2 regions of the Streptomyces sp. A01 genome follow, and region 1 is predicted to be linked to the other one. Evidence: predicted binding sites of a transcription regulator. Region 1 holds the regulator's gene; the other holds the start of a gene.
What was found. The regulator HspR, encoded in region 1, represses chaperone genes until heat shock. The targets are predictions, from matches to a motif close to TTGAGNNNNNNNNNCTCAA.
Positions count from the first base shown of each region.

Region 2: a site for HspR is predicted at 7,218-7,236, ahead of lon (endopeptidase La). Genes of this name have one in related genera too.

Region 1 is NZ_JBWLKN010000022.1:259-9,812, reverse strand. Features, by position in the region: gene AC5P1B_RS25955 (helix-turn-helix domain-containing protein) at 1-424, opposite strand, end outside; gene AC5P1B_RS25950 (ATP-binding protein) at 648-1,088, shown strand; gene AC5P1B_RS25945 (RloB family protein) at 1,113-1,637, opposite strand; gene AC5P1B_RS25940 (AAA family ATPase) at 1,702-2,997, opposite strand; gene AC5P1B_RS25935 (Uma2 family endonuclease) at 3,174-3,764, opposite strand; gene AC5P1B_RS25930 (heat shock protein transcriptional repressor HspR) at 4,104-4,577, opposite strand; gene dnaJ (molecular chaperone DnaJ) at 4,579-5,772, opposite strand; gene grpE (nucleotide exchange factor GrpE) at 5,803-6,489, opposite strand; gene dnaK (molecular chaperone DnaK) at 6,486-8,357, opposite strand; partial or broken gene AC5P1B_RS25910 (Fe-S oxidoreductase) at 8,701-9,554, shown strand, end outside.
Region 2 is NZ_JBWLKN010000009.1:281,371-290,924, reverse strand. Features, by position in the region: gene AC5P1B_RS15330 (sensor histidine kinase) at 1-291, opposite strand, end outside; gene AC5P1B_RS15325 (hypothetical protein) at 716-1,561, shown strand; partial or broken gene AC5P1B_RS15320 (MarR family winged helix-turn-helix transcriptional regulator) at 1,876-2,352, opposite strand; gene AC5P1B_RS15315 (lysozyme) at 2,562-3,401, shown strand; gene AC5P1B_RS15310 (lysozyme) at 3,796-4,620, shown strand; gene lon (endopeptidase La) at 4,712-7,195, opposite strand; gene AC5P1B_RS15300 (hypothetical protein) at 7,334-8,242, opposite strand; gene AC5P1B_RS15295 (hypothetical protein) at 8,258-9,355, opposite strand; gene AC5P1B_RS15290 (hypothetical protein) at 9,376-9,554, opposite strand, start outside.

The sequences.
Region 1 (9,554 bases):
CCTCCGTCTGAAAAAGGCCCGGGATATGCACCACCTGAAAAATCCTGAGGCGGGGAGCGTGGTGTTCAAGCTCCGCAAGGTCGAGCAGAGCAGTACTGCCAACCGCTCGATATTTCTGCCACCAACCTCGCACACGCTCTGAAGCCATCGCCGCTAGAGCGTCCACCAACGCGGCATCCTCAACGCCGTAAGAGGACGCCAGATTTCGCACGCGCTCAGCGCCAACTGCGATGCGTCCCGCCTCCAGGTGGGACATCGTCGCCTGGTCCACGCCGACCGCGCGGGCAGCCTCACGCGCAGGAACTCCCGCACCCTCTCGCAACTTTCTGAGTTCCGCTCCCAACCGCACTTGGCGTGCCGTGGGGTTGCTCCTCCTCGCCATGGACTTCTCTTCCTTCTCGGGCTTGCGGCGCCACTGTGTCACGGCTCAGCACGATCGGGCGAACGTCGAAGAACGTGTTGCAAGGGGCCATACTTGGCCTCTACGTTGAGTACTGCGCCGCTCACAGAGTGGTTACCGGCCACACCGGAAGCGCACCGCTACCCCCATGTCTGCCGCCCGCCAGGGCACAGGCACCGGCATGTCCGGCGAGGGCAGCGGCATGGACACCGGTCGGCCCGCCCCATCGCGCCATCAGGAGGCTCCCATGCCCCTCACCGCATCCCAGATCACGCCCTTCGAGTACAGCTTCCACATCCCGCATGACCCGCGAGCCATCGGTGTCGCACGAGCTTCTGTGCGGACCGTTCTGGCCGTCCACGAACTGACCGAACTGACCGATCAGGCCGAGTTGCTGGCCAGCGAGATGCTGACGAACGCCATCGTGCACTCGGACGGTGAGGCGGACCTCAGGCTCACCTGGACCGAGGAGACCGGGACGTTGCGGCTGACCGTATGGGACACCAGTAGCGAGCCACCGGACGTACGGGAAGTCGGCGACGACAGCGAGGGGGGCAGGGGCCTGCATCTGCTGCGGTTGTTCTCCGACCGGTGGAACCACTTTCCGCTCCAGGGCGAGCTGTGGGGACCGGCGTCCAAGGTCGTGTGGTGCGAGATCGACAGGCCACCGCCCCGCGAACGGGCGTGAGCCACAGGGCGGCACGCGGAGCCCTCAGCGCTCCGCGACCCGCTCCACAAGCATCCACATCCCTGTGGACGGGTTCGTACGGTGTTCCTGTCCCGGCTCAGCCAACCGCCGGGCGTGCGTTACGGCTTCGGACCAACGCGCCTCGTAGTCCGCGAAGTTCAGGCGCGCCTTGTCGTAACCAGGCACGTGCTTCTTCAGGTGCGGCAGCAGGTCCTTGTACGTCGCCGCGTACGAGCTGTGCGCGCGGAAGTGCAGGATCAGCCACAGCTCGAAGCACGGGTTGGACAGGGCGACCTTAATGCCCTGCCGCTGGGCCTCCGCTACCGCTGCCGCGACGTCGTAGTGGTCGATGTCGAAGACGCACCAGACCTCGTCGAAGTCCCCAGCAACGCGGTCCTGTTCCTTGACCGCGTAATCGACAAGCTGCGACGGCGAGCACGACTTCGTCCGCACCCGGACCGTGACGGCGGGGTTGCCGAGGTGGTTGACGAGCCCCTGAACGTAGTCCCGCTCGGTCACCTCGCCGTCGCAGACAACCAGCAGGCGCATGCGAGCACGGCGAGTCGCGGGCCCCCGTGAGAGGTTCGACTCGAAGGCGGGACGGCGCCGCCCGCTACTCTTCGGGGTCCTCGCCACCCGGCCCCCTCCCACGGGCGGCCACCGCCGCCTCGAAGCGTTCGTCGCTCAGGAACGGGACCGCGCCGTAGCTGCCCCCCAGATAGCGGCGTTCCCGGTTCTCGTCCTGGCGTGGCTTGAAGTCGGAGAGCGGGAAGATCGTCGTCTCGCCGTACTCGTCCTTCTCCACGAACCACACCTCGTCCCGCTTGAGAACGTCCTCGCCGCCGTCGCGGCCGAGCAGGCTCGCATCGTGCGTGGTGAGCAGGAGTTGTGCACCGTGCGGGTTGGTGGCGGGGTCGTGGAACAGCTTGATCAGGTGTGCGGTGAGGCGTGGATGCAGGCTGGAGTCGACCTCGTCCACGACGAGCAGTCCCCCGTCGCCCAGTGCGCTCAGAACAGGAACGGCATAGGCCAACAGTGCCTTCGTGCCCGCCGACTGGTCCTCCATGCCCATCCGGACGCTGCCGCCCCGGCCGCGCTGCTGAACCCACACCCGACGTCGCTCCCTGGGCAGCAGGGCCCTCGCCAGGAGGTTCCGGTGTGACTTGCTGGGCCGCGCTCCCCTCAGCATTCTGTCCGCGTGGAGCTCATCGTCCCGCACGGTCTCGATGCCCACGTTCTCGATGCCGAGGTCCGCCGCGCGCAACAGGCTGACCACGGAGGGAATCAGCGCGGGCTCAGTCAGGATTTGTTCCGCTTCGAGACCCCACAGCGTCTGGAAGCCGCCGCCCGACCGGAACGTCAGCTGCGACCTGAACCACTCGTACACCGGTTGTACCGCGTCCTGCCGGGAGCGGGCGGCCACCGACAGGAACAAGCTGTTCGGTTCGGTGATGTTCTTGATCAGCTCCAGCTCGCGTCTCGGCAGCGTCTCACCGAAGACGAAGTCGTCCCCCGACCGCTGGAAAACCGTCCGCTTGCGGCCCTTCGGATAGCTGTAGAGCCACTCATCGAGGACCCGCTCGCCGTCCATGCTGCACCCGTACGTATGCCGCACACCGGCCAGCACCAGGTCCACCACGTACCACGACGGCTCGTCCGCGCACTCGGGGTCCAGCGCGAACGGATACCGCTCGATGCCGCCACCCGGCTCAGCGTCCCGGTGCGACGACACCACCAGCGTGGCGAGGAACTGGAGCGCGTGCACCACATTCGACTTGCCCGCCGCGTTCGCGCCGAACAGCGCCGCGACCGGCACCGCCTGCCACTCCGTGCCCTCGGGGCGGTCCGCGTCGTAGACGGGAGCCAGCAGGAGCTGCTGCTCTTCTCTGATGGAACGGTGATTGGCCACGCGAAAACTCAGCAACATCCCCGTTCACCTCCTCCGAGCGGCTTCAGCGCCTTTCGCGCGGGAAAACCGCACGAATCGCGGTGTAGCTACACCGTACGGCCTGATGGAGGACGACAACAGGCCCGCCACCCAACCGGGGTAGCGGGCCCATCACGTCTGCGGACACGTCTGCCGGCTCACGCCCTGCGCGGCCCCGTCACGGCCTCCGTGATCACGAAACCCTTCGCCGGGCCCTCCGGGATGGTCACCTCGGTGCCGTACGGAACGCGGGTGGAGGCGGCATAGACGCCCTCTTCGCGGGAGGGGGCGGTCAGGACCGTCACCGTGCCGTGGTTGTCGTGGTCGTCGATGAGGACGTAGACCGGGATGCCCGCCTCGGCGTACGCGCGGCGCTTGCGGACCCGGTCGCGCTTGATGTTCGCTCGGCCCGGGGAGACAACCTCCGCGACGAACTGAACAGCGGTGGCGTCGGCGCCCAGGCCGTCCTCGGTAGCGATGTCCGCCAGGTCCACGGGCCCAATGAACACGTCAGGCACCCATGGCTTGAGCCCATGGATCACATTGATGTCCTGGTGAGCGGCGAAGTCACTACCCTCAAGATGCTTGTCCAGCATCCGGCGCAGTCGGTTGGCGGTCTGGCCATGGTCCAAGCGTCCAGTCGGCGACACCTCGATGAACCCCTCGACGATCTCGGCGTTGAAGCCCTCGGGGAGTTCCATGGTCTTCCACGCCTGCCACAGGGCCTCATCGAGCGTCGGGGGGGGCATGGCTGGCACCTCCGGCGGGGCTTCGTGGACGAGAGCGGTCATAGCGCGGCACCTCCTCCTCAAGTGTGGGTGGGCGTCCCCTGCGGCACAAGCGACGCCGCCACGTTAGGGAGCGGGCGGCCTGGCGGTCGGCTTTCGATCGTTTGTCCATCCGATCGGATGAACGGCGGTGCGCAGCCCTGACGGCGAGCGCCCCCGAGCAAGCCACCAGCCCCCACACAGCGACAAGCCCGCCGCCCGGCGACCGGGTGACGGGCCTGCGCGTACAGCCTGAGAAAACGACCGTACAGACGGAGAAAGCGACCGAGAAACGGCGAACGAGGCGAAAGACGAGCGGGGCTACTCCACACCCGGCCGCTTCGGTCGCCAGACCACCAGCGCGCTCGACTGTTGGACCTGGTTGTACGGGACCAGGTCCCGCCGGTACGAGGCGTGGACGGCTGCCTCGCGCTGCTGGATGGTCGCCGCGGCGCCCTCGACGGCCTGCTGGAGTTCGGCGACGCGTGACTGGAGCGCGATCACCTGGTTCTCCAGTTCGATGATCCGCTTGATGCCGGCGAGGTTGACGCCGTCGTCCTGGCTCAGCTGCTGGACCTGGCGCAGGAGCTCGATGTCGCGGGCCGAGTAGCGGCGGCCGCGGCCCGGGGTGCGGTCAGGGGAGACCAGGCCGAGACGGTCGTACTGCCGCAGGGTCTGCGGGTGCAGGCCGGAGAGCTGAGCGGCGACCGAGATGACGTATACCGGTGACTCGTCGGTCAGCTCGTAGGGGTTGCGGCTGGGGCCGCCTGGCCTCCGTACGCCTCGGCCGTCCATCTCATGCTCCCTTCGCGGCCTGGAACAGCTCGGACCTCGGGTCCTCGTCCGATGTCGCTTCGCGGTACGTCTCCAGCGCGTCTCGCGCCTTGTCACTCAGATCCTGCGGCACCGCGATCTCTATGGTGACAAGCAGATCGCCCCGAGTGCCATCCTTGCGCGCCGCTCCCTTGCCACGGGCGCGCATGGTGCGGCCACCCGGCGTACCGGCGGGCAGCTTGAGGGTGACCGCCGGGCCGCCCAGCGTCGGGACCTTGATCTCGGCGCCGAGGGCCGCCTCCGCGAAGGTGACGGGCACGGTGACGGTCAGGTTGTCGCCCTTGCGGCCGAAGACCGGGTGGGCGTCGACGTGGACCACGACGTACAGGTCGCCCGCCGGGCCGCCCGTCTCGCCCGGCGCGCCCTTGCCGCGCAGTCTGATGCGCTGGCCGTCGCTGACGCCCGCCGGGATGCGGACCTGCATGGTCCGCGAGGAGCGGGCGCGACCGCTGCCCTTGCACTGGTCGCAGGGGTCCTGGGCGATCAGGCCGCGGCCCCGGCAGTCCACGCACGGGTCGGTGAGCGAGAAGCCGCCACCGCCGCCCCGGCTGACCTGCCCGGTGCCGACGCAGGTCGGGCACACCCTGGGGGTGCCGTTCTTGTCGCCCGTGCCCTGGCACGCCTTGCAGGGCGCCTGGCTGGACATCCGCAGCGGGACGGTCGCCCCGTCCACCGCCTCGGTGAAGCTGAGCGTCACCTCGGACTCGATGTCCTGGCCCCGGCGCGGCTGGGTACGGGTGCCCGCGCCGCTCCGGTTGAACAGGCCGCCGAAGACGTCGCCGAGACCGCCGCCGAAGCCCCCGGCGCCAGGACCGGTGCCGCCGCCCTGGGGTCCGCCGCCTCCGAAGAGGTCGCCCAGGTCGAAGTTGAAGTTGCCGGTGCCGCCGGGCCCGCCCGGGCCCGGCCGGAAGCCGCCGTTGCCGAACAGCGCTCGGGCCTCGTCGTACTCCTTGCGCCGCTTGGGATCAGCGAGGACGTCGTTCGCCTCGGAGATCTCCTTGAAGCGCTCCTCGGCCTTCGCGTTCCCGGTGTTGGCGTCCGGGTGGTACTCGCGGGCGAGCTTCCGGTACGCCTTCTTGATCTCGGCCTCGGTGGCGTCCTTCGGGACGCCGAGGACCTTGTAGTAGTCCTTCTCCACGAAGTCCTTGGTGCTCATCCTCGACGTCCCTCCTCTCCGTGCACCGCGTCAGCCCTCGTCTGGGCCACCGCTCTCCTCGTCTGCCGCTTCGTCACCGCTGCCGCCCGCCGCGGCACCTGGCTGCGGCTCGGCGACGGCGACCCGCGCGGGGCGAATCGTTCGCTCGCCGATCCGATACCCCGGCTGGAGGATCGACACGCACGTCGTTTCCGTGACGTCCGGCGCGTAGCTGTGCATCAGCGCCTCGTGCACCAGCGGATCGAAGGGCTCGCCCTCCTTGCCGAACTGCTGCAGGCCCAGCTTGGCCGCCGCGCTCTCCAGCGACTCGGCGACCGACTTGAACCCACCGACCAGCTCGCCATGTTCCCGCGCGCGGCCGATGTCGTCGAGTACGGGAAGGAGCTCGGTCAGGAGCTTCGCCGCGGCGATCTCCGCGACCGTGGCCCGGTCCCGCTCCACCCGGCGGCGGTAGTTCTGGTACTCCGCCTGGAGGCGCTGGAGGTCCGCGGTGCGCTCGTTGAGCGCGGTACGGACCTGGTCGAGCTGGGCCGTGAGGGCCACGTCCTGCTTCGCCTGACCGTTTCGCTGTGCGTCCCCTGCCGGGGCCGCCGGGCCCGCCTTGTCGGCGGACCCGGCCCCCTCCGCCGCGTCGGTCTGCGACGCGGCGTCGGGGGTTGATGCGGCATCAGAGGGGACGTCGGGCTGTTCGTCGAAGCCCGGGGTCTCCTCCGTCACGCGGCACCATCCCTTCGGTCATCCGTCTTCTCGTCGTCGACGATCTCGGCGTCCACGACGTCGTCGTCCTTGGCCTGGCCCGCGGCACCGGCACCCTCAGCGCCCGCGGCACCCTCGGCGCCCGCACCGGCGGCCTGCGCGTCCGCGTACATCGCCTGGCCGAGCTTCTGGCTGACGGTGGCGACCTTCTCGGTGGCCTCGCGGATCGCGGCGTTGTCCTCGCCCTTGAGCTTTTCCTTCAGCTCGCCGACGGCGGTCTCGACCTCGGTCTTGACGTCGTCCGGGACCTTCTCCTCGTTGTCCTTGAGGAACTTCTCCGTCTGGTACACGAGCTGCTCGGCCTGGTTGCGCGTCTCGGCGGCCTCGCGGCGCTTGTGGTCCTCGTCCGCGTACTGCTCGGCCTCGCGCATCATGCGCTCGATGTCGTCCTTCGGCAGCGCGGAGCCGCCGGTGACGGTCATCCGCTGCTCCTTGCCGGTGCCGAGGTCCTTGGCGGAGACGTGCATGATGCCGTTGGCGTCGATGTCGAAGGTGACCTCGATCTGCGGCACGTTGCGCGGCGCGGGCGGCAGCCCGGTCAGCTCGAACATTCCGAGCTTCTTGTTGTACGCCGCGATCTCGCGCTCGCCCTGGTACACCTGGATCTGCACGGACGGCTGGTTGTCCTCGGCCGTCGTGAAGATCTCGGAGCGCTTGGTCGGGATCGTGGTGTTGCGCTCGATCAGCTTCGTCATGATGCCGCCCTTGGTCTCGATACCAAGCGACAGCGGCGTGACGTCGAGCAGCAGGACGTCCTTGACCTCACCCTTGAGGACACCGGCCTGGAGCGCGGCGCCGATGGCGACGACCTCGTCCGGGTTGACGCCCTTGTTGGCGTCCTGGCCGCCGGTCAGCTCCCTGACGAGCTCGGCGACGGCGGGCATCCGGGTGGAGCCACCGACGAGGACCACGTGGTCGATCTCGGACAGCTGGATGCCGGCGTCCTTGATGACGTTGTGGAACGGGGTCTTGCAGCGCTCCAGCAGGTCGGAGGTCAGCTGCTGGAACTGGGCCCGGGTGAGCTTCTCGTCCAGGTGCAGCGGGCCCTCGGCCGACGCCGTGATGTACGGCAGGTTGATCGTGGTCTCGGTGGACGAGGACAGCTCGATCTTCGCCTTCTCCGCGGCCTCGCGGAGACGCTGGAGAGCCATCTTGTCCTTGGACAGGTCCACGCCGTGTCCGTTGTTGAACTGCTTGACCAGGTAGTCCATGACCCGCTGGTCCCAGTCGTCACCACCGAGGTGGTTGTCACCGTTGGTGGCCTTGACCTCGACCACGCCGTCGCCGATCTCCAGGAGCGAGACGTCGAACGTGCCGCCACCGAGGTCGAAGACGAGAATGGTCTGGTCGTCCTTCTCCAGCCCGTAGGCGAGAGCGGCGGCCGTCGGCTCGTTGACGATACGCAGGACGTTCAGGCCCGCGATCTCGCCGGCTTCCTTCGTCGCCTGCCGCTCGGAGTCGTTGAAGTAGGCAGGCACGGTGATGACCGCGTCGGCGACCTTCTCACCCAGGTAGGCCTCGGCGTCCCGCTTCAGCTTCTGCAGGATGAAGGCGCTCATCTGCTGCGGATTGAAGTCCTTGCCGTCCAGGTTGATCTTCCAGTCGGTGCCCATGTGGCGCTTGACCGACCGAACGGTCCTGTCCACGTTGGTGACCGCCTGGCGCTTGGCGACCTCGCCGACCAGAACCTCGCCGTTCTTCGCGAAGGCGACAACGGACGGCGTGGTCCTGGCGCCCTCGGCGTTGGTGATGACGGTGGGCTCACCGCCTTCGAGAACACTGACGACGGAGTTCGTCGTACCCAGGTCGATGCCGACCGCACGTGCCATGTCAATCCTCCAGCTGACTTGAGTGGAACAGGCTCAAGCGTGCACGATCGGGATTGCCCTGTCAACAGAGGTGAGTCGACCGCACTCAACTTTTATATGGCGCTTACTCGCACAACAGGAGGAACGAGGCGGTCAGAGGGGTGGCCGGGGGCGAAAATAGGGGTCACGGACGGAGAATGTCCAACGAAGGCAACCCTCAGCGATGCATATCACCGGCTGGTCGAGTGTGCCGACGGAACGATCCTCGGTAATCTCGGCAAAGACCCCACTAAGTTACTGCTTAGTAATCCCCCGCTAGTCGCTACTGAGCAAACCCCCGCTCTCGTAGGTTCGAGGAGCCGCCATGCAACTCGCCGCGATCATCGTGTCGCTGGTCCTCACCGCGGTCGGCGTTGCGCTCGTCAGCCGCGCCATCGCGCAGATCGTCCGCTTCATGAAGCTCGGCGCGCCGATCCCGCAGGGCAGTCGCACCGACGACCCGAAGCAGCGCAGCATCACCCTCGCCAAGGAGTTCGCCGGCCATACGCGCATGAACAAGTGGGGCGTCGTCGGCGTCGCCCACTGGTTCGTCGCCGTCGGCTTCTTCACGCTGGGTCTGACGATCGTCGCCGCGTACGGACAGCTGTTCAAGGCCGACTGGATTCTTCCGGTCATCGGCGGATGGCTCCCGTACGAGCTCTACATCGAGCTCATCGCGCTGGGCACCACGCTCGGCATCCTCGTCCTGATCGTCATCCGGCTGCTGAGCCTGCCGTCCCGGGCGGGCCGCAAGTCCCGCTTCTCGGGGTCGACGGCCTGGCAGGGGTACTTCGTCGAGTACGTGATCCTCACCATCGGCGTCTGCATCCTGGCCCTGCGCGGGCTTGAGGGCTCGCTGCACCACGTGGACGGCTGGGAGCCCGGGTACCTCGCCTCGTACTCGATCACCGCCCTCACCGACGGCCTGAGCACCGGCACCCTGCAGAATCTCGTGTACTTCTTCGCGATGGTGAAGCTCGGCACCACGATGATCTGGGCGACCACCATCGGCCTGAACACCGACATGGGCGTCGCCTGGCACCGCTTCCTCGCCTTCCCCAACATCTGGTTCAAGCGGGAGGCCAGCGGCGATGTGGCGCTCGGCGCGCTCCAGCCGATGGTGAGCGGGGGCAAGCCGATCGACTTCGAGGACCCGGGCGAGGACGACCAGTTCGGTGT
Region 2 (9,554 bases), on a different contig from region 1:
GGCGGTGGAGCGCCCGGTCGCCACGAACTCGGTCATGACGTCGCGTTCGTCGGACAGCGAATGGGCGAGGGCGACGGCGGTGGTGCTGGTCTCGGCCCGGTCCACGAGCCGCTGGGCGTCGTTCGCCTCACCGGCGGCCGAGGTGATGACGGGGGCGCCCGCCGCGAGAACGGTGATGGCGACGACGGCCACGGACGCGACGAGCCGGTTACGCACATGTGTGCGGCGCCCCGGCGCGGCGTCCTGCTCGACTCGCTCGCGCTTGCTGCCCCGAAGCCGTCTCTTCCGCACCGGTGCCCACATTCTTCTCTCGCCCGACCCGCCGTGATTCCAGGAGGTGACGACAGTTTCGCGATGGTTTGGCCGCGTGCCCGGCTGCCTGACCTCGCACTTGACCCCACTCCTGGTACGGAAACCGACCTTTCCAGTACCGCTGTGCGGCAGGTGCCCATCGACTCCCCGGCCACTCGAACGAGTGAACATCAATCGGAAGTTGACCATCAACTTCCAGCACGGGCCGCAGTCGCGTGCTGACCCTGGCCAGCTGGAAAAGACTTCCGCGTCCTGGCAGGATGCCCGCCCGCAGTTGCGCAGGTGGCCAGTTCACCCCGATTTCACCTCGCCAAAACCACCGTGAAGCGCCTGGTACAGGCCAACGCACCCCCGGCTTGCCGCTCATCAGCTGGACGGGGTGACGGTCCGGCAGACTGGCCACATGCGCCTCGATCTCACCACTGTTCCCGGAGACCTCCAACGCCCCAACGAGGACTACGCGTCAATAGCGCTGCCAGCGTCGGGGCAGGGTGGGGCCCTTGTATTGCTCGACGGCGTGACACCGCCTCCCGACCCTTACGGCTGCTCTCATGACGTCCCCTGGTTCACCGCCCGGCTCGGCGGCGCGCTGCTCGAACTGTCCGGTTCGCGCAGGGATATGCCCCTCACCGACTGCCTCGCCGACGCCATCGTGCGGACCGCTGACGCCCACCGTACAGCCTGTGACCTTTCTCACATTCGCACACCGCAAGCAACCGCCGTCGTGGTGCGGTGGGATGAGGAGCATGTCGAGCATCTGGTCCTCTCGGACTCCGCGTTGCTCATCGAGGCACCCGACGGCAGGGTGACCCCCGTCCTCGACACCCGGCTCGACGAGCTCCCCCAGGCCGTGCGCGAAATGCGGGCCGCCGTACGGGCTCTGCCGCACGGGTCGGCGGAGCGGCGGGCGGCGGGCGCGGAGTTCGGCCGGGCCGTGGAGGCGCTGCGCAACGCCGAAGGCGGCTTCTTCACCGCTGCGGCCGACCCCTCGGTGGCGCGCCTCGCGGTCACCGGGTCGACCCCGCGCGCGGAGGTCAGGGCGCTGGCCGCGCTGAGCGACGGGGCGACGCGCTGGGTCGAGATCTTCCGCGACGGCGACTGGAAGGAATGCTTCGGGCTGCTGCGCAAGGAGGGCCCGCAGGCGCTGATCGACCGCGTCCGGGCAGCGGAGGACGCGGACCCGCTCGGCGAGGCGTTCCCACGCGGCAAGACCCACGACGACGCGACCGCGATCTACGCGGAACTCTGACAAGCCGGGCCCCGGCCGTCACCGGGAGCGCGGAGGCGGGGCGCGCAGGCGGGGCGCGCAGGCGGGAGGCCGGGGCACTCCGGGCGGCCAGGGGGCAGGGCGGGGCGCCGGGGGGCGAGGCGGGGGCCGGAGGCGGAGGCCGGGGCGCCGGAGGCCCGGGTCGCCTACGGCTGGGGAGCGCCGGTCGGCCGGGACTCGCCGGGCCAGGGCTCGCTGCCGGACCGGGGTTCATCAGGACGGGGGGCCTCCTGCTGGGGGCCCGGCGGCTGGGCGGCGGCTGGTGGCCTGGGAGGCTGGCCGGTCACCGGGTCCGGCTCGTGACCGCTGTTCAGCTGATGCAGCAGCCGGGCGAGTTCGGCGACCTCCGCCCGGTCCCAGCCCTCCAGGCGCTGGGCGTAGCGGGCGCGCAGCGCGTCGCGCACCCGGGTGAACCGGCTCCGCCCCTCCTCGGTCAGCTGCACCAGCCAGGCCCGCCCGTCGTCGGGGTCGGGGGCGCGGGCGATCAGCCCAAGGCTCTCCAGGGCTCTCAGCTGACGGCTCATCGTCGCCTTGCCCACCCCGAAGTACGCGGCCAGGTCGGTGGCCCGCTGCTGACCCGCGTCACCGAGCCGCACCAGCAGCCCGTAAGCCGCCGGTTCCAGATCGGGGTGCACTTGGCGGGCCATTTCGCCCGAATTCGCGCGAGCCCGGCGGAGAAAGACGGACAACTCGCGTTCGAGGGCCAAAAACGCGTGGTCAAGCCGCACGTGACCCTCGCCCTCCCCAGGTGTACCGACCCCGGTGTTGTTCACGTCAGCACCTCTCCGGCCTTTCAGCGCGTGAAAGTTTTCCTGCGCCGCGGTTCGTCTCCGCAGCTCCGCCAGTATTTTGCAGGAATAGACCACCGGCACCACCCCGGGCCCCTTCCGTCCCACGCATCTACGCCCGTAGAGTCGTTTTTGACATGCCCACCCCAAGGGCTTGCCGGAACGCCCCCACCGAGGCCATCGGAGGCACGCTCATGCCCGTGCACAGATCCGGTTCCCCCCGCTCCCGCACCGCAGTGGTCGCGGTCCTCGCCGCCTTCCTCGCCATGACGCTCGCGTTCACGCTCCCCGGTACGGCCGCTGCCGCCGGACAGCCCATTCCCCATCCGGAGAACGACTGGATGGGCTCAACCATCCTCGAACACGAGGGCGGTAACCCCGACAACCCGCCACCTCCCTCACTCACCGCCACCGTCGAGGGCGTCGACGTCAGCAGCCACCAGGGCAACGTCGCCTGGTCATCCCTGTGGAACAGCGGCGTGCGCTGGGCGTACACCAAGGCCACCGAGGGCACCACGTACACGAACCCGTACTTCGCCCAGCAGTACAACGGCTCGTACAACGTCGGCATGATCCGCGGCGCCTACCACTTCGCCCTGCCCAACGTCTCCAGCGGCGCCACCCAGGCCAACTACTTCGTCAACAACGGTGGCGGCTGGTCACGGGACGGCAAGACGCTTCCCGGCGCGCTGGACCTGGAATACAACCCGTATGGCGCCACGTGTTACGGGCTGAGCCAGGGCGCGATGGTCAACTGGGTGCGGGACTTCTTCACCACCTACAAATCGCGGACCGGCCGCGACGCGGTGATCTACACCTCCACGAATTGGTGGAAGACCTGCACGGGCGACTACGCGGGCTTCGGCAGCACCAATCCGCTGTGGATTCCGCGCTATGGCTCATCGGTGGGAGAACTCCCGGCGGGGTGGGGTTTCCACACGATGTGGCAGTACACCTCCTCCGGGCCGATCGTCGGTGACCACAACCAGTTCAACGGCGCCTACGACCGGCTCCAGGCACTCGCCAACGGCTGAGGCCACTCTCCCGGACCCGGAGCCCAGGTCCCGCCACGGAGCCGGGGCCAGGCCGGGAGCCGCCGCCCCGGTCGAGGCGAGGACGGGACCGCTGTGAGGCGGCTCTCTGAGCCAGGCGGCTGAACCCGGCGGCCGAGCCGGGCCACGCTCCGGGCAACTGCTCCCGCTGCCTGATTCCATGGACCGCCCAGCCAACCGTTCCACTGGCAGGCGTCCCCGTTTACGCACCACCAACCCCCCACCCTTCGCACGTGGGCTCCTCCTCCCCCAGGAGGGGCCCACCGCACCGTTTCCCCTCGGCTTCATCCCGGCGCTCCCCCACGCACTCCTTCCGGCGTTCTTCCCGCGAATCGGTGCACGTGCTCCGCACTTCCTCTGACGAGAGGCACCCCCCATGTTCCCGAACTCCCTCCGTCGCCGTACCGCCCCCCGCACGGCCTGGCTGACCCTCGCCGTGGCCGCACTGACGACCCTCCCGCTGACCGCGTCCGCAGGAGCCGCCGAACCGGACCCGAAGGACCACCGGGCGGGCTCGATGATCCGCGAGCACGAGGGCGGCGTCCTCCGCAACAAACCGGACAAGCCGCGTGCCGAACAGGTCGCGGGAATGGATGTGAGCAGCCACCAGGGCACCGTGGACTGGAAGGCCGCCTGGGACAAGGGCGCCCGCTTCGCCTACGTCAAGGCCACCGAGGGCACCAGTTACAAGAACCCGGACTACCCTCACCAGTACAGCGGCGCGTACGACGCCGGCATGATCCGCGGCGCCTATCACTACGCCCTGCCCAGCAATTCCAGCGGCGCCGCCCAGGCCGACTACTTCGTCGACAACGGTGGCGGCTGGAGCAAGGACGGCAAGACGCTGCCGCCCGCGCTCGACATGGAGTACAACCCGTACGGCGACACCTGCTACGGCCTCACCGCGGCCGAGCTGGTCAAGTGGATCAAGGACTTCAGCGACACGGTGCGGGCGCGCACGGGCCGGTATCCGACGATCTACACCTCCACCAACTGGTGGACCAAGTGCACCGGCGACGACGCCAGCTTCGGCGAGCACCACCCGCTGTGGATCGCGCGCTACGCGGAGAGCCCCGGCCCCCTCCCCGCGGGCTGGAAGACCCACACCATCTGGCAGTACGCCGACTCGGGCACGTTCCCTGGCGACCAGAACTGGTTCAACGGCTCTCTCGCGCAGCTGGAGGCCCTCGCGACCGGCTGAACGCGCCTCGCCTCGCCGCCGGGGCCCCGGCGAGCGGGACGGCCCCTTCCCGCCGAAGCGGGGAGGGGCCGTCCCGACCGGCCGCGGCCCGTCACGCCGCGACCGGAACCTCCGCGCCGGCGGCACCGGAGGCGGCCTCGGAGCCCGCCTCCGTGGCGGGCGTCAGCGCCAGCTCAAGCACCTGCCGTACGTCCGAGACCGGGTGCACATCGAGCCGGTCCAGCACCTCGGCGGGGACGTCGTCCAGGTCGGGCTCGTTGCGCTTGGGGATGATCACGGTCGTCACCCCGGCCCGGTGCGCGGCCAGCAGCTTCTGCTTCACGCCACCGATGGGCAGCACCCGGCCGGTCAGCGACACCTCACCGGTCATGGCCACGTCCGGACGCACCTGGCGTCCCGACAGCAGCGAGGCGAGCGCCGTGGTCATCGTGATGCCCGCGCTCGGGCCGTCCTTGGGAACCGCGCCCGCCGGTACGTGCAGGTGTACGCCGCGTTCCTTGAGGTCGGCGACCGGCAGCTCCAGCTCGGCGCCGTGCGAGCGCAGGAAGGACAGCGCGATCCGCGCGGACTCCTTCATGACATCACCCAGCTGGCCGGTCAGCGTCAGCCCGGCACCGCCCGTCTCGGGGTCGGCCAGTGACGCTTCGACGAAGAGCACGTCGCCACCGGCGCCGGTGACGGCGAGACCGGTCACCACGCCCGGCACGGCCGTGCGGCGCTCGGCCGGGTCCTGGGCGGACTCGGGGGTGTGGTGCGGCCGTCCGATCAGCGGGCGCAGCTCATCGGTGCCGACCGTGAACGGCAGCTCCCGCTCGCCGAGTTCGTGCTGGGCCGCGACCTTGCGCAGCAGCCGTGCGACGGCCCGTTCCAGGTTGCGTACGCCCGCCTCACGGGTGTACTCCCCCGCGAGCTTGCGGAGCGCCTCGTCCTGGAGCACGACCTCGCCCGGCTCCAGACCGGCGCGCTCCAGCTGCCGGGGCAGCAGGTGGTCGCGGGCGATGGTGACCTTCTCGTCCTCGGTGTAGCCGTCGAGCCGCACCAGGTCCATGCGGTCGAGCAGCGCCTCGGGGATGGCCTCAAGGACGTTGGCGGTCGCCAGGAACACCACGTCGGAAAGGTCCAGTTCGACCTCCAGGTAATGGTCCCTGAAGGTGTGGTTCTGCGCCGGGTCCAGGACTTCGAGCAGCGCGGCCGCCGGGTCGCCCCGGAAATCGGAGCCGACCTTGTCGATCTCGTCGAGGAGGACGACCGGGTTCATCGAACCGGCCTCCTTGATGGCCCGTACGATCCGGCCAGGCAGCGCGCCGACGTACGTACGCCTGTGGCCACGGATCTCCGCCTCGTCCCGCACGCCGCCGAGCGCGACCCGCACGAACTCGCGCCCCATGGCGCGCGCCACCGATTCGCCGAGTGAGGTCTTTCCGACGCCGGGCGGGCCGACGAGGGCGAGCACTGCTCCGCCCCGGCGGCCGCCGATGACGCCGAGCCCACGGTCGGCGCGGCGCTTGCGCACCGCCAGGTACTCGGTGATGCGCTCCTTCACGTCCCGCAGCCCCGCGTGGTCCGCGTCGAGGACTTCCTTCGCGCCCTTGATGTCGTACGCGTCCTCTGTCCGCTCATTCCACGGCAGTTCGAGCACGGTGTCCAGCCACGTCCTGATCCAGCCGCCCTCGGGGCTCTGGTCGGACGCGCGCTCCAGCTTGTCGACCTCCTTGAGCGCCGCCTCCCGCACCTTGTCGGGCAGGTCAGCGGCCTCCACGCGGGCCCGGTAGTCGCCGGACTCGTCCTCAGCGTCGCCGTTCAGCTCGGCGAGCTCCTTGCGTACGGCCTCCATCTGACGCCGCAGCAGGAACTCGCGCTGCTGCTTGTCGACGCCGTCCTGGACGTCCTTGGCGATGGACTCGGCCACGTCCTGCTCGGCGAGATGCTCACTGAGCCAGCCCATGGCGAGCTTCAGCCGGACCACCGGGTCGACGGTCTCCAGCAGCTCAAGGCGCTGGGCGACGCTGAAGAAGGGCAGGTAGCCGGAGTTGTCGGCGAGCTGGGAGACGTCGTCGATCTGCTGTACGCGGTCCACGACCTGCCAGGCGCCGCGCTCGCGCAGCCAGCTGGTGGCGAGGGCCTTGTACTCCTTCATCAGCTCGGCGACCGTGCCGGGCGAGATCTCCCCCTCGCCGTCGGCGGTGGCCTCCTCGACGAGGGTGCCTTCGATCCAGAGCGCCGCGCCCGGGCCCGTGGTGCCCGCCCCGACGCGGATGCGGCGCACGCCCCTGATCAGCGCTCCCGGGTCGCCGTCGGAGAGGCGGCCGACCTGTTCGACGGTGCCGAGCGTGCCCACCCCGGCGTACGTCCCCTCGATCCGCGGGACGAGCAGCACCTGCGGCTTGCCTCCGCCGCCCCCGCCACCGCGGCCTTCGGCGCGGTCGCTCTCCTCGTGGGCGACGGCTTGTGCCGCCTCCACGGCGGCTCGTACATCCGCGTCGGACAGGTCGAGCGGAACCACCATGCCGGGCAGCACTACCTCGTTGTCGAGCGGCAGCACGGGCAGAGTGAGCGGTGTGGACAGCGAAGCCATGATCTCCCCTTAGGCAGGCAAGTTGAGCTATGTAGGCTCAATGCTTCTGATGCCTTTGGTGTTCCCCAGGGGCTGTTCGCTGTGAGCGATCACGTTCGCCGAGCCAGCAGAAGCCGGTTGCCGCGCACTGGGCCAACGTCATCCGGCGGGCCGCTCTTCCCTCACCCGTTCGGCGGTGGCCCGCCAGGGCGCCCGGGGGATGCCCACCAGCGGATACAGCCAGCGCACCGGCGACCTGCCGTGCAGCAGCAGCGGACCGGCCAGTACGGCGAAGACGGCCAGGCCGACGGGCCATCCGAACTGGTGGACCAGGACGCTGGCGATCACCGCGCCCGCGAGGGGCAGCCCGTAGATCCCGGCCGCCGCGATGGCGACAGCTATGACGCGCGGCACCTCGCGGTCCACGTCGGCGCCCGGCAGGGTCCAGCCTTCGGCGAGCCAGCCGATCTCGACAAGGAGCAGGGTGCCGAGCACCGTCGTACCGAAGACCAGCAGCGCGAGGAAGGTGCCGGAGGTCAGGAACTCCAGCACGTTGTTGATGACGCGGTCGTCAGGCCACCGGGCCAGGTCGGCGCGGTTCGTGCTCAGGAACCGCCGGTAGCCCGTGCCGTCCCAGCCGTGGACGAGCACGCCGAAGAGCAGGAAGTGACCGCTGACGGCCAGCAGGAACGCCCAGTACCCGGCGCCCAGCAGGCACAGCGCCTGGGCCAGCAGGAACCCGAGCACCGCCCCGGCCACGGCACCGCCCGCGTACCCGGCGACGAAACCCGCCCAGGCGTCATCGTGTCGGGGGGCGGCGTGCATGGTCGCCCACGACGGGTTCTGCCAGAGCAGGAACAGGCCGCTCGGGACCATCAGTCCAGCGGTGAACAGCACGGTCAGGCACAGATAGGGGCTGGCCGTCCTGGTCAACGCCCGCCAGGCCAGAGGGCCGGGCGGGGCGCCGCTGGTGAAGGCGCGCCAGTGCTGGAGCTGGCGCGCCGCCGACAACGCGAAGGTGGCGCCGGTCGCGAAGGCCCACAAGAGCCCCGCCTGCAAGGGGATCACCGCGAACCCCTCCGGTCAGGCTTCCCGGTCCTGGAAGGCGGGCAGCGCCATCAGGCGTTCCTTCCCCGCGTCGTCCATCAGCCCGACGAGCGGAATCACCGCTTCCCACAGGTCCTGCTTCTGCACCTCAAGGGTCAGCGCTTCCAGGTCCTCGGCGGGAAGCCGGGCCGCCGCGTCGGCGACGATCTTGCGGGAGTCCTCCGCCAGGGCCGTGGCCAGCGGGAGGAAGGCGGACCACAGCCCGGTGGCGACCACCGCGCGCACGATCCCGTCGAGCACCCGCGCGTCCCGCAGCGCGGGCAGTGTGGCCACGGCCCTGCGCTCCTCCTCCGCCAGCAGCGCCACGAGGGGGAGCAGCGCCTGCCACAGATCCTGCTCGTGCGTCGCACGGACCAGACCCTCCAGCCATTCCCTGTCCTGCCGCGCCGTGAGGACGGCGATCTCGGCCTGCCGCTCCACGCCGACCATCCCGGCCACCGCGAGCGCCTCCAGCCACAGGCCGCCGGAGGCGCTGCGGATCACGGCGGCGAGGCGCTCGGCGCCCAGCAGGTCGAGTATCGGGTCGAGCCGGTCCGGCTGGTCGATGTAGTAGCCGGTGCGGAGCACCACCGTGTCGTCGATCAGGCCGATGATGCGGCTGAGCGCGGAGTCCCGCAGGTGTCCTACGAACCGGCCCATGGTGATGACGTCGTCGTTCTCGGCCAGGGCGACGGCTATTCGGACCACGAGGTCCTCATCCAGCTTGTCCACGATGCCCTGTATGCGCCGCGGGTCGAGATGCGCGCAGGAGAGGGCGGTGAAGGAGACGGGCAGCTTCTCGATGATGGCCGCGGCGCGATGGCCCTCCAGTCGACCGGCCACGGCGGCGGCGAGCCGGGGCCCGAGGGCCTTCTGTGAGATGGCGGCGGCGACGGCGGCGGGGACGAGTTTGGTCGCGCCCGCGATCCGTCCCAGCATCTCGGGGGCGCCGTCGAACACGGCGGCGACCGTCTGCTCCCGGAAACGGCGCAGTTCGTCGGCGGGCAGGGAGTTGAGGAAGGCCAACGAGCCGTCGTCGACTCCCAGCAGGCGGGAGACCTTCTCCGCCTCGGCACGGTTACGCAGGGCGTCCATGAGGTGTCGTCACCGTCCCGTCACTTGAAGAGGATCTTGCGGACCGGGCCGCGCGCCAGCGCGGGGACCAGGAGCAACGCCTTTTCCGCCGCCTCCTCCAGCCCGTCGTTCTGCGCCGCGCGCTCGGCGCGCAGCGCGCCCGCGAGAAGCTGGAGCTGTGCCGGGGTGAGCGCCGCGAAGCCCGGGGGCGGCGGCGCGC